2 regions of the Streptomyces sp. RG80 genome follow, and region 2 is predicted to be linked to the other one. Evidence: riboswitches for the same ligand, from Rfam matches in the RefSeq annotation. Region 2 holds a riboswitch; the other holds the start of a gene.
What was found. A riboswitch is a leader RNA that binds a small molecule or an ion and turns the genes downstream of it on or off. The one in region 2 is predicted to bind glycine.
Positions count from the first base shown of each region.

Region 1: another riboswitch for glycine. It lies ahead of gcvP (aminomethyl-transferring glycine dehydrogenase); the one in region 2 lies ahead of gcvT (glycine cleavage system aminomethyltransferase GcvT).

Region 1 is NZ_JBEAAJ010000013.1:308,461-315,991, forward strand. It holds gene ABKA17_RS39415 (ABC transporter ATP-binding protein) at 1-94, shown strand, start outside; gene ABKA17_RS39420 (TOBE domain-containing protein) at 121-540, shown strand; gene gcvP (aminomethyl-transferring glycine dehydrogenase) at 612-3,497, opposite strand; glycine riboswitch at 3,672-3,768, opposite strand; gene ABKA17_RS39430 (PRC-barrel domain-containing protein) at 3,900-4,271, shown strand; partial or broken gene ABKA17_RS39435 (DNA polymerase IV) at 4,193-5,730, opposite strand; gene ABKA17_RS39440 (MerR family transcriptional regulator) at 5,789-6,433, opposite strand; gene ABKA17_RS39445 (bifunctional nuclease family protein) at 6,693-7,166, opposite strand; gene ftsR (transcriptional regulator FtsR) at 7,244-7,531, opposite strand, start outside.
Region 2 is NZ_JBEAAJ010000001.1:983,042-990,572, reverse strand. It holds gene ABKA17_RS04570 (ABC transporter substrate-binding protein) at 1-55, opposite strand, end outside; gene ABKA17_RS04565 (ABC transporter permease) at 125-1,135, opposite strand; gene ABKA17_RS04560 (enhanced serine sensitivity protein SseB C-terminal domain-containing protein) at 1,449-2,246, opposite strand; gene ABKA17_RS04555 (enhanced serine sensitivity protein SseB) at 2,394-3,164, opposite strand; gene ABKA17_RS04550 (AAA family ATPase) at 3,234-3,902, opposite strand; glycine riboswitch at 4,118-4,227, shown strand; glycine riboswitch at 4,228-4,333, shown strand; gene gcvT (glycine cleavage system aminomethyltransferase GcvT) at 4,372-5,487, shown strand; gene gcvH (glycine cleavage system protein GcvH) at 5,606-5,983, shown strand; gene glyA (serine hydroxymethyltransferase) at 5,998-7,260, shown strand; gene ABKA17_RS04530 (L-serine ammonia-lyase) at 7,317-7,531, shown strand, end outside.

The sequences.
Region 1 (7,531 bases), on a different contig from region 2:
GACCACGGTCGCCGCCGCCGAACTCGACCTGCACCCGGGCGCGGAGGTCTGGGCAACGGTGAAGGCGACGCAAACACACGCATACCCGGCATAAGCTGCGCCCGGTCCTAAGTTGATGCCATGACTCTGAGCATCCGCAACCAACTCCCCGGCACCGTCACCGAGGTCACCCCCGGCGAGGTGATGGCCACGGTCAAGGTCCACTTGTCCGGCGGCCAGAACCTCACCGCCGCGATCACCAAGGAAGCGGCCGAGGACCTCGGCCTCCAGACCGGCACCGCCGTCCGCGCCCTGGTCAAGTCGACGGAGATCTCGCTCGCCACAAGCCGCGTCAAAGGCCTCTCGATCCGCAACCAGCTCCCCGGCACGGTCACCGCCATCACCACCGGCCCCGCCATGGCGGCCGTCAAGGTGGCGGTCGACGGCACCCAACTGACCGCCGTCATCACCACGGACGCCGCCGCGGACCTGTCCCTCGCCGCCGGCACCCCGATCGTGGCCCTGATCAAGTCGACAGAAGTCTCGCTCGCGACCGACTGAGCCACTCCCGACACAAAGACGAAGGGCCCCGCCGAAAGCGGGGCCCTTCTCAATACCGGCTCAGTACCGGCTCAGTCCTCGTAGGCGTCCATCGGCGGGCAGGAGCACACGAGGTTCCTGTCGCCGAAGGCCTGGTCGATCCGGCGCACCGGCGGCCAGTACTTGTCCGCCACCGACACCCCGGCCGGGAACACGGCCTCCTCGCGCGTGTACGCGTGCTCCCACTCCCCGCCGAGCGCGCGGGCGGTGTGTGGCGCGTTGCGCAGCGGGTTGTCCTCGGCGGGCCAGTCCCCGGCCCCGACCTTCTCGATCTCCCCGCGAATGGCGATCATCGCCTCGCAGAACCGATCCAGCTCTATCAGGTCCTCGGACTCGGTCGGCTCGATCATCAGCGTCCCGGCCACCGGGAACGACATCGTCGGCGCGTGGAACCCGTAGTCGATGAGCCGCTTGGCGACATCGTCCACGCTCACTCCGGTCGCCTTGGTCAGCGGCCGCAGATCGATGATGCACTCGTGCGCGACCAGCCCACCGGGGCCGGTGTAGAGCACGGGGTAGTGCGGCTCCAGTCGCTTGGCGATGTAGTTGGCGCTCAGCACCGCCACCTGCGTGGCGCGCTTGAGCCCCTCGCCGCCCATGAGCCGGACATAGGTCCACGAGATCGGCAGGATCCCCGCGGAACCCCAGGGCGCGGCCGAGATCGGCCCGACACCCGTCTCCGGCCCGGCGGCGGGCTGCAGCGGGTGGTTCGGCAGATACGGCGCCAGGTGCGCCCGCACACCGACCGGCCCGACACCGGGACCGCCGCCGCCGTGCGGGATGCAGAAGGTCTTGTGCAGGTTCAGGTGCGAGACGTCACCACCGAAGTGGCCCGGCTTGGCCAGCCCCACCAGCGCGTTGAGGTTGGCGCCGTCGACGTACACCTGCCCACCGGCCTCGTGCACCTGCGCGCAGATGTCGGCGACATGCTCCTCGAACACCCCGTGCGTCGAGGGGTACGTGATCATCAGCACCGCCAGCTCGTCACGGTGCTGCTCGATCTTCGCCCGCAGGTCCTCGACGTCGATCTCGCCGTCCTCGGCGGTCTTCACGACGACGACCTTCATCCCGGCCATGACCGCGCTGGCGGCATTGGTCCCATGGGCCGAGGACGGAATCAGACACACGGTCCGCTGCTCGTCCCCGTTGGCTCGGTGGTATCCGCGTACGGCGAGCAGCCCGGCCAGCTCACCCTGCGACCCGGCGTTGGGCTGGAGGCTGACCTTGTCGTACCCGGTGACCTCGGCGAGACGTTCCTCCAGCTCGCGGATGAGCGTGAGGTAGCCCTGCGCCTGCTCGGCGGGCGCGAAGGGGTGCAGCTGCCCGAACTCCGGCCAGGTGACCGGCTCCATCTCGGTGGTCGCGTTGAGCTTCATGGTGCAGGAGCCCAGCGGGATCATGCCGCGGTCGAGCGCGTAGTCCCGGTCGGCCAGCCTGCGCAGGTAGCGCAGCATCGCCGTCTCGGACCGGTGCTGGTGGAAGACGGGGTGCGTCAGGAAGGCATCGGCGCGCAGCAGCCCGGCCGGCAGGGTGTCCTCGGCGGTGACGTCGAGCGCCTCGACGTCACCCTCCACCCCGAAGGCCGTCCATACGGCGTTCAGCTGGTCCCGCGTGGTGGTCTCGTCGCAGGAGGCGGAGACCAGGTCGGCGTCCACGAGGTGCAGGTTGACGCCGTTCGCGCGCGCGGCGGCGACGACCTCGGCGGCCCTGCCCGGCACCCGGGCGGTCACGGTGTCGAAGTAGGCGTCGTGCACGACCTCGACGCCACCGGCGACGAGCCCCGCGGCCAGGATGCTCGCGTAGCGGTGGGTCCGCCGCGCGATGTCCTTCAGGCCGTCGGGCCCGTGGTAGACGGCGTACATCCCGGCCATCACGGCAAGCAGCACCTGCGCCGTACAGATGTTGCTGGTCGCCTTCTCACGGCGGATGTGCTGCTCACGGGTCTGCAGGGCCAGCCGGTACGCCTTGTGCCCGTCCGCGTCCACGGAGACGCCCACGAGCCGCCCGGGCAGGCTCCGCGCGAACTTCTCACGCACCGCCATATAGCCGGCGTGCGGCCCACCGAAGCCCATCGGCACACCGAAGCGCTGCGTGGTCCCGACCGCGATGTCGGCCCCGAGCTCCCCGGGCGACTTCAGCAGCGTCAGCGCCAGCAGATCCGCGGCCACGGTGACCAGCGCACCGCGCTCGTGCGCCTGCTCGATCAGGGGCTTGATGTCCCGTACGGCACCGGAGGCGCCGGGGTACTGGACGAGCACACCGTTGATCTCCCGCCCGGCGAGCTCGGCCGGGATGCCGTCGCCGAGGTCTGCGACCACGACCTCCACACCGGTCGGCTCGGCACGGGTCTCGATCACGGCGATGGTCTGCGGCAGCGCGTCCGCGTCGACCAGGAACAGCCCCTTCTTGTTCTTGCCCATGCGCCGGGACAGGGACATCGCCTCGGCCGCCGCCGTGCCCTCGTCGAGCAGGGAGGCACCGGAGGTGGGCAGTCCGGTCAGTTCGGCGACCATGGTCTGGAAGTTGAGCAGGGCTTCGAGCCGCCCCTGCGAGATCTCGGGCTGGTACGGCGTGTAGGCCGTGTACCAGGCCGGGTTCTCCATCACGTTCCGTAGGATCACGGGCGGCGTGAAGGTCCCGTAGTACCCGAGTCCGATCATGGAGCCGAGAACCTGGTTCTGATCGGCGAGCGAACGAAGCTCGGTCAGCACCTCGGCCTCGGTACGGGCACCGGGCAGATCGAGAGCGTCGGCGTTCTTGATCACATCCGGCACCGCGGCAGCGGTGAGCTCGTCCAGCGAGCCGTAGCCGACCTGCGCGAGCATCTTGGCCCGCGCCTCCTGGTCGGGCCCGATGTGGCGCTGCTCGAAGGGGATCCCCTGTTCGAGCTCGGTGAGCGGAGTGCGATGGGCGGTCATTACGGAGGCCTCCTGGTCTTACGCGACCTTCGAGGGGCACCACGGTGCGGGTACCCCGACGGCCTCCCCCTCTGTCATCTCAAACCTGAGAGCTTCACCGGACGCCCGAGGGCCCCCGGTTTTCACCGTCGGTGAGAGCGGAAGCCGTACACCCGCCCTGCTTTCCAGAGTGGCCTCGTCCGTGCGGTACGTGTGCCTGAGAGATTCCGGGGAGGATTTGCTCCTTCGGCGCCTCCGAACGGTGTCCGGAGGACTCTCCCGCACAGGGTCGGCAGCCGCTTGTCAGCCTAGCAGCGAGGTCAACGCGGATCTCTGGAGATCCCCTCGAGTGGCCGCCGCCCCCGATGTGCTCTTTCGTAGTGCTTACGGATGAGTTGCGAGTCACGACCTAGTGGAGGGCCCGTGCAGACCGACATCGATCCGCGGAACCTGATCGGCCGCAAGGCCTTCGACCGCAACGGCACCAAGATCGGCACGATCGACGAGATCTACCTCGACGACGCGACCGGAGTGCCGGAGTGGGCCGCCATACGCACCGGGCTGTTCAGCAGGGACGCCTTCGTCCCCCTGGAGCCCAGCGAACTGATCGAGGGCACCCTGCGCGTCCCCTTCGAACGAGCCCTGATCAAGGACGCCCCCGACTTCGGCGTGGGCCGCCACCTCTCCCCCGACCAGGAACTCCAGCTCTACCACCACTACGGCCTGGACGTAGCTCCTCCACCCCCGTTCCCGGACCACGACTTCGGCAAGCTGGCGGGCACGGAGGACACCTGAGCGCACGAACGCGCAGCCGCCGACGGCGGCTGACCCCCACAGGGGCCACCCGCACCCGACAACGAGACCGTCACGGGTGGTGCGGGTGGGAACCCGAATCCGGCCGAAGGCCGGCTGCCCCACAGACCACCGGCACCAGGGGCAACGGCTCAGCCACCGACAACAAAGGATCATCAACCCGAAACGTCCGAACCCGCCCCGGCAACGAATCCGGCGTCTCGAACCGCACGGTCACCCGCCCCAGCCCACTCCCCTGCACCCACCCGTGCCCGAACTCGGCATGCCGCACATCGTGCCCCGACGGCCACCGCCGCTCGCCAGGCACCGACGACGCCCCCTCAGCCGCATCCTCCCGCAGCTCCTCCTCCGCAAGCTCCACCCGCTCCCCCGCGGCCTGCGCGAACAGATCCTCCTGCGTGTAGTCGGCAAGCCCGCTCACCCCGACCCCCAGCAACCGCACACCCCCCGTCGTGTCCACGGAATCCAGCAACCGAGCCGCGGCCTCCCGCACGACAGCCGGATCATCGGTCGGCCCCCGCAAGGTCTCGGACCGGGTCAGCGTGGAGAAGTCGTACCGCCGCACCTTCAGCACGATGGTCCGCCCCGACAGCCCGGCCCCCCGCAGCCTCCGCACACACCGGTCCGCCAGCCGCTGCACCTCCGTCCCCACCCGCACCCGGTCATGGATGTCCACGTCGTACGTGTCCTCGACCGACACCGACTTGGTCTCCCGCTCGGCCACCACAGGCCGCTCGTCGTAGGCCATCGCCATCGCGTACAGACCGTGCCCATGGGCCTTCCCCAGCAGCCGTACGAGCTCGTCCTCCCCGGCCTCCACGATCTCCTCGACCGTGTGGATCCCGGCTCGCCGCAGATGGTCCCCCGTCGCCGGCCCCACCCCCGGCAGGATCCGCACGGACATGGGCCCGAGCATGGCCCGCTCGGTTCCCGGTTCGATGAGCACCAGCCCGTCGGGCTTGGCCTGCTCGGAGGCGATCTTCGCGAGCATCTTGCACGCGGCGAGCCCCACCGACCCCGTGAGCCCTGTGACGGCCCGTATGTCGCCCCGTAGCTTCGCCCCGGCAAGCCGCGCCGACTCCTCGTCCCAGGCCGTCCCCCCGGCCTCCAGATCCACGAACGCCTCGTCGAGGCTGAGCGGCTCCACGAGCGGCGACAACGCCCGCAGCAGCCCCATCACCTGCTCGCTGATCGACTTGTAGAACCCGAAGCGCGGCACCAGATACGCGGCGTTCGGCGCGAGGCGCCGCGCCTGAGCCATCGGCATCGCGGAGTGCACACCGAAGACCCGGGCTTCGTAGGACGCCGTGGCCACCACCCCACGCGGCCCGAGCCCGCCCACCACGACGGCCTTCCCGCGCAGACTCGGCTTGGACGCCTGCTCCGCCGAGGCGAAGAAGGCATCCATGTCGAGATGCAGGATGGTGGGCGCGGTTCTCACATCTCCGATGCTGCCCTACGCCACTGACAATGCCCCCGCCACAGGGTGGGAGCGGCCCTCAGACCGCCCGGTTGCGCCGCCGCGCCAGCTCGTCCGCCGGGTTGGGTCCGACCAGGGTCTCCCCGGTGTCGATCCGCTCTCCGTGCAACTGCGACAGCGCGCTCTCCACGTCCCGCCACACAACACCCACGGCGATACCGAAGATCCCCTGGCCGCCCTGGAGCAGCGCGTGGACCTCGTCCGGCGAGGTGCACTCGTAGACCGTGGCGCCGTCGCTCATGAGCGTCATGCGCTCCAGATCACGGAACCCGCGCTCCCGCAGGTGCTGCACGGTGGTGCGGATGTTCTGCAGGGACACACCGGTGTCGAGGAACCGCTTGACGATCTTCAGGACGACGACGTCCCGGAAGCTGTACAGGCGCTGCGTCCCCGACCCGTACGCGGGCCGCACGCTCGGCTCGACGAGCCCGGTGCGGGCCCAGTAGTCCAGTTGCCGGTAGGTGATCCCGGCGGCCGCACAGGCCGTCGGACCGCGGTAGCCGATCTCCTCGGACGCCATGGACGTCGCCCCTCCGCTGCTCGGCACGGCCGCCGGTCGCTGCGGAGCGTGATCGGCCGCGCTGCCGTGAAGCGGGTACGGGCCACCGGCCCCGAGACTGCGCCCCGGAGCTCCCCCAGCCGTACCGTCGCCGCTGCTTCTCACGCCGACCTCCGTCCTTGACCTGCCTTCTCGACGGTAGGCAGTCACCCGGGGTGCGTCAACGATCGCCACACTCGGCACGCCGAGTGATAATCACCCTAGGAGTGGTTTCCCGTACCCCACCGCGGGGAAAGGCTAGCCGAATGCGCTCGTGACGGGCCGCAGGACGCTCTCACTCGCCGGTGGCAAATGCCAGCATTTGAGGGGCCACCGGACACAGCCAGCCCGTCACGGGCCACGGGCCCTCGGAGCCGGCCGCGCCTCACTGACTGCTGGTGCCGAAGTCCTCGGGCGAGATCTGGTCGAGGAACTCGCGGAACTTCTCCACCTCGTCCTCCTGCTCGTCCGGGATCGCGATACCCGCGTCGTCGAGCACACCGTCGCTGCCGTAGATCGGCGTCCCCGTGCGCAGCGCCAGCGCTATGGCGTCGGAGGGGCGGGCGCTCACCTCGACACCGCTGGCGAAGACCAGCTCCGCGTAGAAGACGCCCTCACGCAGGTCCGTGATGCGTACTTCGGTGAGCTCCTGGCCGACGGCCTCCAGCACGTCCTTGAACAGGTCGTGGGTCAGCGGTCGCGCGGGGGCCATGCCCTGCTGGGCGAAGGCGATCGCCGTCGCCTCCCCCGGCCCGATCCAGATGGGGAGGTAGCGGTCGCCTCCCACTTCACGCAGGAGCACGATCGGTTGGTTGGAGGGCATTTCGACCCGGACACCTACGACATCGAGCTCGTTCACACAGCAACCCTAGGCCGTGCCCGGGACGTTTGGGTAGTCGGGCAGGAAACGGGGGGCGGATCCGGCGTGGGAGGCCCTCAGGGCAGACGCACACCGAGGGCGGTCTGCACCAGTGCAGCGTGCAGCTTCACCGTGAGCCCCGCCAGTTCCTTCGTACGTGCTTCCGCGTGCGCCCTGGTCTGCGGATTGCGGTGTCGTTTCAGCGGAGCCACCACCTGATCCACGAGCCCTGCCTCACGATCGGCCGCGGCCTTCATCACGCGCAGATGCCGGGGCTCGATCCCGAACCGCCCGAGCTCGGCGACGAGCGCCGCCACGGTGGCCGCCTCCGCGTCGTAGGCGCCGTCCGGCAGCGGAGCGATGAG
Region 2 (7,531 bases):
CGGCGACAGCGGCAAATGCCTGCTTCCGCCGCCCTGAGGTGCGTTGGGTAGTCACGATCTCGGATCCTCCGAATTTGATGAGAGACCCCGTGTCAGTGCCACGGGACGCTTTGGGTACGGCAGTTCAGCGGGAACCCTTCGGGTCCAGCGCGTCTCGCACGCCGTCGCCGAAGAGGTTGAAGGCAAGAACGGTGATGAAGATCGCTACACCGGGGACCACCATGTACGTGGGGTCCGACTTGTAGTAGTCGATCGCGTTCGAGAGCATCTGCCCCCAGGAGGCCGTGGGGGGCTTGACGCCCACGCCCAGGAAGCTGAGCGCCGCCTCGGTGAGGATGTTGGTGGGGATCATCATCGTCGTGTAGACGATGATCGGCGCGACCAGGTTGGGCAGCAGTTCCTTGAACAGGATGTAGAGCCGTCCGGCGCCGAGCGAGCGGGCCGCCTCGACGTATTCGCGCTCCCTCAGCGAGAGCGTCTGGCCGCGCACCACGCGTCCGATGTAGGGCCAGCCGAAGAAGCCGATGACCAGGATCATCACGAACAGGCGCACGCCCGTGCCGGTCAGTCCCAGCATCTCGTTCGGCATGACGGAGACCAGCGCGATGATGAAGAGCAGCTGCGGGAAGGCCAGCAGGCCGTCCATGACCCGGCTGATGGCCGAGTCGACCCAGCCGCCGAAGAAGCCGGCCAGGATGCCCAGGATCGTGCCGAGGACGACGGCGACGATCGCGGACAGGAAGCCGACGAGCAGGGAGATCCGGGCGCCGTACAGGACACGGGCGAAGATGTCGCGGCCGTTGACCGGCTCGACGCCCAGCCAGTGGTCGCCGCTGATGCCGCCGAAGGACCCCTTGGGGGTGCCGAACAGCGGGTCGATCAGGTCCTTGTCGTTGTACGTGTTCGGGTCCTGCCCGTACAGGTTGGTGATCACCGGCGCGAGCAGCGCGACCGCGATCAGGAGCAGCACGACGATTCCGCCCGTGAGGGCAAGCTTGTCCCGCTTCAGGCGCTCCCAGGCGATCCGCCCCAGGGAACGTCCCTGTACGGCCTTGGCGTCGGCGCTGACAAGCGCCGCTTCTTCGGCCGCGCTCGGGGCCGCTTCCGCGGTCGGCTCGTGCAATGGTGCCGTCATCTGGCAGGGGCCCCTCTCAACCGGCGGTAGCCGGCCCTCACTTGCCGCTGTAGCGGCGTGATCAGTCCGTCGTACACAGGGGCGAACCCACCCCTGCTGCGGGAGTCTTCAACGCTTTGGCGATCTGTTGCCAGACTTGGCGGGGAAAGGATGCGTAAACGTGATGCGGGCAGGGGGGTTCCGTTATCCGGACGGCGGGTAACGACGGCCGGACGGGGACCAGTTGGACATTGAGGGCCTCATAGGGGCCTTCTGCCCTCATCTACGCGCGCAGATACACTCCCGTAACAGAAGAGCCTGTGCCGGGATCGGATCAGTAGCCGCCGGGCGCCGGAGGGTAGCCGTACCCGGCCGCGGGAGCCTGGGCGGGGGCGGCCGCGTGAGCCTCGCGGTCGTAGAAGGGGCGGGCACCGGCCCGCATCCACATCGCGACCGGGTCGTACTCGTCGGACATGGCGACGGTCGACACCGGCAGCCCGTCCGGGACCGCGCCGATCGACTGCTGCATCATCGCGCGCACCGAGTCCACGGCGGGCGGGCTGGTGTCGTACACATCCAGGCCGATGGCGAGGTACGGCGCCCCGAGCGCGGGCTGCACCCAGGCCCGGCGCAGCGAGCGGACGGCCGGGGTGCGGTGGGCGTTGTGCGCGATCAGGGCGTAGAACTGCGGGATCTCGATGCCCGGCTCCGACAGCCGGAGCGGGCCGGCCGGCTGGCGCTCCAGGCCGGTGGCGATGCGGCGCAGGTCCAGCCAGGGGATGCCGACGCCGCCACCAGGGGCGTGCGGGTTGAGCCAGAGGCCGAAGTGGTCGGGGTAGAGGGTGCGGGCCACGTCGACTCCGTCGACGACCTCGTAGGAGCGGTTCCAGCCGCTGGCCGACAGCTCCTGGGCCGAGGTCACACAGGGGGCGTAGCCGTAGCCGTCGACCTCCATGTTTCCGTACTGGGCGTCCGGCGAGCCGGACTGGCCGTGCCACAGGAGCATCCACACCTGGCCGGAGGAGGGGGTGGCGAGGGCGCGGAGGAGTGCCTCGTAGGCGTCGTAGCGCCCCGGCGTCACCTGGCGCAGCATGTGCTCGACCGTGCCGGTCGCGGTGCCGCTCGCGCTCACCTTGTATCGCCCTTCGGGAAAGATGCGGGTGTCTGCCGACAGCTTAAGCGGTGACGGCTCGGGGCTTGCGGTGGTCCGCCGGGTGCGGGTAGGTGGGGGCTGGTCGCGCAGTTCCCCGCGCCCCTAGGCGGCTGCCCCTGAGGGCGTCTAGAAGTCCTGCTGATAAAACGGACGTACCTTCTCTTTCATCCAGTGGCCCACCGGGTCGTCCGCCACGTCCAACAGGACCAGGTTCACCGGCCAGGGCGCCGGAGTCCGGCCCAGGGCGCGGCCCAGGGCGTCCATCGGGAGGGTACGCAAGTCGCCTTCCCATTGGGAGAGCTCCACCCCTACGAACATGACCGGGTCGGCCGTCTCGATCGCGGCGAGGCAGCGGCGGGCCGTCAGGACCACGCCCGTCGCGGCGAACTCGGCGGAGGCGGTGGCGAGGAAGTCGACCGGGTCGTCCTGCCAGTCGGGCTCGTAGAGCTTGACGCGGCCACCGGTGTTGGGCCCGTCCAGCGGGGTGCGGCCGATGCGGCAGAGCTCGGCCACCGCGGGCGGCGGGAGCGGGACGCCGACCACGCCGTCCGGGTTCACGGCGATGCCGACCTGCGGGGGCAGACCGCGGGCGAACTCGACCGCGGGCGCGATCGTGTACGCCATGTGCCCGCCGGCGACCTGCCGGAACTGCTCCTCGGAACTGAAGACCGGGACGTAGGCCTGGCCCTCGATCTGCATGCTGGGCAGGTCCAGGGGGCCGCTGTGCGGGCCGCCGCCGTTGGGCAGGGGGATCCAGACGAAGCTGCGGCCCAGGACCTCGATGATCCGGCCGCCCGCCGCGGGCATGCCGAGGGAGGCCGAGAGCACCTCCTCCAGCTCGTTGCCGGGCCAGCCGCCGCCGTGCGGATGGGGGTGTGCCTGTGCCGGGAATGCCATCTGTCCGTCCGCCTGCCGAGAACCGCTGCCTGTGGCTGAAAAGGCTAGCGGGTGCTCAGGCCGCCGGGGTCAGCCCGTGAAACCGATACGGCGCAGGGTGTCGGCCGCGTCCCGGTCGAGCAGCACCGCGGAGCCGACCCCCTGGGGCAGGTCGCCCTTCGCCACGGAGCCGATCAGCCGGGCGGCCGCCGTACGGTGCCGCAGGAACGCGTACCTGGAGACCCCGCGGCCGCGCTCGCGCTGACCGGCCAGCGCGGTGCCCGGTGTGACGTCGAGCAGCAGCAGGTGCAGGGCACCGCCGCGGCGCCGGGCCTCGCGGGCCAGCCAGCCGCGCACCCAGGACTGGGTACCGCAGTCGTGCACCACGACGCCCTTGCCCGAGCGCAGGGCGCGGTACAGGCCCAGGTAGTGGGCGGCCCGGACGAGGGGGCGGTAGACCGCGTACGGCAGGAAGCGGGGCGCCCGCTCGTCCCAGCGGTCGCGGGTGTCCTGGGAGTCGACGCGTATGCCCTTGACCGCGCGCTTCATCAGGGTGGACTTGCCGCTGCCGGGCAGACCGGTGATCACGACCAGGTCGGCCGGGGCGAAGAGCAGGGCGTGCGGGCTGTGGCCGGCGCGCTCGCGCAGGTCGCGGACGACCGGCTGCGGTGCGCACGTCTCGCGGGCCGGGACGGCCGGCTGCGCGGGCAGCGCGACGGCCGAGGTGGTGGCGTACGCAGTGGTCCTGTTCACCGTGATCGTCCTCCCCTGAGGTGGGTCACGAGTGCCCATCCCCGTCGAGTGTAAAGAGAAGGTAATCCGCGCCGCCTCCGGTTTCCGTCCTCTTCTCGCTACAGGCCTGCTACAGCGTGCCGCGAGTGGCCGGGGAGTCCGTGCGGGCCGGGTGGGAGCCGCCCCTGCCGTGCCGGACGGATGCGTGCAATGATGTCCGCGCCAACTGCATACCGGCCGTTTGAATCCGCGCGGGAGAGTTCCGGGCCGTACGTTCTCGTACGAGTGCCCGGGCGCCGAAGGAGCAAGTCCCTCCCTTGAATCTCTCAGGCCCCGTTACCGCGCGGGCGAGGCACATCTGAAAAGCGAGCCGCCCTCCGGCAGCTCCACCCAAGGTGCAAGTCATGTCCCCTGCGGTCATGGCGAACCTCTCAGGTTCCGATGACAGATGGGGAGGAACGACCTCGCCCGTCATGCCTTGGGAGACAACCGTCCGATGAGCAATGAACCCCGCCTGACCGCGCTCGATGCCCTGCATCGCTCGCTCGGCGCGACGATGACCGACTTCGCCGGCTGGGACATGCCCCTGCGCTACGGCTCCGAGCGCGACGAGCACAACGCCGTGCGCACGAAGGCCGGGCTCTTCGACCTCTCGCACATGGGCGAGATCGCGGTCACCGGGCCGCAGGCCGCCCAGCTGCTGAACTTCGCCCTCGTGGGCAACATCGCGAGCGTCGGCGTCGGCCGTGCCCGCTACACCATGATCTGTCGCGAGGACGGCGGCATCCTCGACGACCTGATCGTGTACCGGCTCCAGGAGACCGAGTACATGGTCGTCGCCAACGCCTCCAACGCCCAGGTCGTCCTGGACGCCCTCGTGGAGCGCGCGGCCGGCTTCGACGCCGAGGTCCGTGACGACCGGGACGCGTACGCGCTGCTCGCCGTCCAGGGCCCGGAGTCCCCCGGGATCCTGAAGTCCCTCACCGACGCCGACCTCGACGGCCTGAAGTACTACGCCGGGCTGCCCGGCACCGTCGCGGGCGTCCCCGCGCTGATCGCCCGCACCGGCTACACCGGCGAGGACGGCTTCGAACTGTTCGTGAAGCCCGAGCACGCGGTCGAGCTGTGGCAGGCCCTGACCAAGGCGGGCGAGGGCGTCGGCCTGATCCCCTGCGGCCTGTCCTGCCGGGACACGCTGCGCCTGGAGGCGGGCATGCCGCTGTACGGGCATGAGCTGTCGACCTCCCTGACCCCCTTCGACGCGGGCCTCGGGCGCGTGGTGAAGTTCGAGAAGGAGGGCGACTTCGTGGGCCGCCAGGCCCTGCGCGAGGCCCTGGAGAACCTCAACCACGACATTCCGCGCGTTCTCGTCGGCCTGATCGCCGAGGGCCGCCGGGTCCCCCGCGCCGGGTACGCCGTGGTCGCCGACGGCCAGGTGATCGGCGAGGTCACCTCCGGCGCCCCCTCCCCCACCCTGGGCAAGCCGATCGCCATGGCGTACGTCGACGCCGAGCACGCCGCGCCCGGCACCACCGGCGTCGGTGTGGACATCCGGGGCAGCCATGAGCCCTACGAGGTCGTGGCTCTGCCCTTCTACAAGCGCCAGAAGTAGAGACTGAGCGCAAGGCGTCGCGCGCCCGCGCGTGACCCTGCGCACATTTGCGCTGCTCACACGCGTTTCCAGCAGTCCCCGGCATTCACCATCACCCGCGTACAGGAGAATTCAGGCCATGAGCAACCCCCAGCAGCTGCGCTACAGCAAGGAGCACGAGTGGCTGTCGGGCGCCGAGGACGGCGTCTCGACGGTCGGCATCACGGAGCACGCGGCCAACGCGCTCGGCGATGTCGTCTTCGTGCAGCTTCCCGAGGTCGGTGACACGGTGACCGCGGGCGAGACCTGCGGCGAGCTGGAGTCGACCAAGTCGGTCTCCGACCTGTACTCGCCGGTCTCCGGTGAGATCACCGAGGTCAACGAGGACGTCGTCAACGACCCGTCGCTGGTGAACTCCGCCCCCTTCGAGGGCGGCTGGCTGTTCAAGGTACGCGTCGCGGAGGAGCCGGCCGACCTGCTCTCCGCCGACGAGTACACCGCCTTTTCCGCCGGCTGAGGAGTCCGCACCTGATGTCCGCACTGAACACGCCCCTGCATGAGCTCGACCCGGAGATCGCGGCCGCGGTCGACGCCGAGCTGGACCGTCAGCAGTCCACCCTGGAGATGATCGCCTCCGAGAACTTCGCGCCGCTGGCGGTGATGGAGGCCCAGGGCTCGGTCCTGACCAACAAGTACGCCGAGGGCTACCCCGGCCGGCGCTACTACGGCGGCTGCGAGCACGTCGACGTCGCCGAGCAGATCGCCATCGACCGCGTCAAGGACCTCTTCGGCGCCGAGTACGCCAACGTCCAGCCGCACTCCGGCGCCTCCGCCAACCAGGCCGCCCTGTTCGCGCTGGCCTCCCCCGGCGACACCATCCTGGGCCTGGACCTGGCGCACGGCGGCCACCTCACCCACGGCATGCGCCTGAACTTCTCCGGCAAGCAGTTCAACGTGGTCGCCTACCACGTCGACGCGGCCGGCCTGGTCGACATGGCCGAGGTCGAGCGCCTGGCCAAGGAACACCGCCCCAAGGTCATCATCGCGGGCTGGTCCGCCTACCCCCGCCAACTCGACTTCGCCGAGTTCCGCCGGATCGCCGACGAGGTCGAGGCGTTCTTGTGGGTGGACATGGCGCACTTCGCCGGGCTGGTCGCGGCCGGCCTGCACCCCAACCCGGTCGAGCACGCGGACGTGGTCACCTCCACCACCCACAAGACCCTGGGCGGGCCGCGCGGCGGCATCATCCTCGCGAAGCAGGCGTTCGCGAAGAAGCTGAACTCGTCGGTCTTCCCGGGCTTCCAGGGCGGTCCGCTGGAGCATGTGATCGCCGCGAAGGCGGTGTCGTTCAAGGTCGCCGCGAGCGCGGAGTTCAAGGAGCGCCAGGCGCGTACGGTGGAGGGTGCGCGGATCCTCGCCGGGCGTCTGACGGCCCCGGACGCCCGCGAGGCCGGTGTCAACGTGCTGTCCGGCGGCACCGACGTCCACCTCATCCTGGTGGACCTGCGTGACTCCGAGCTGGACGGGCAGCAGGCCGAGGACCGCCTCCACGAGGTCGGGATCACGGTCAACCGCAACGCCGTCCCCAACGACCCGCGCCCGCCGATGGTGACCTCGGGTCTGCGGATCGGCACCCCGGCCCTGGCCACCCGCGGCTTCACCGCCGAGGACTTCACCGAGGTCGCCGACGTGATCGCCTCGGCACTCAAGCCCTCGTACGACGTCGAGGACCTCAAGGCCCGGGTCAAGGCACTGGCGGACAAGCACCCGCTGTACCCCGGCCTGAACAAGTAGTTCCCTGGTGGGGGCACCCGATGACGTGTGCCCCCACCCTTTCGCAAGGAGTTCCCGTGGCCATCTCGGTCTTCGACCTGTTCTCGATCGGCATCGGCCCGTCGAGCTCGCACACGGTCGGCCCGATGCGTGCGGCCCGCATGTTCGCCCGCCGACTGCGCAACGAGGGCCTGCTGCCCACCGTCGCCTCGGTCCGCTCGGAGCTCTACGGCTCCCTGGGCGCGACCGGTCATGGCCACGGCACCCCCAAGGCGGTGCTGCTGGGACTCGA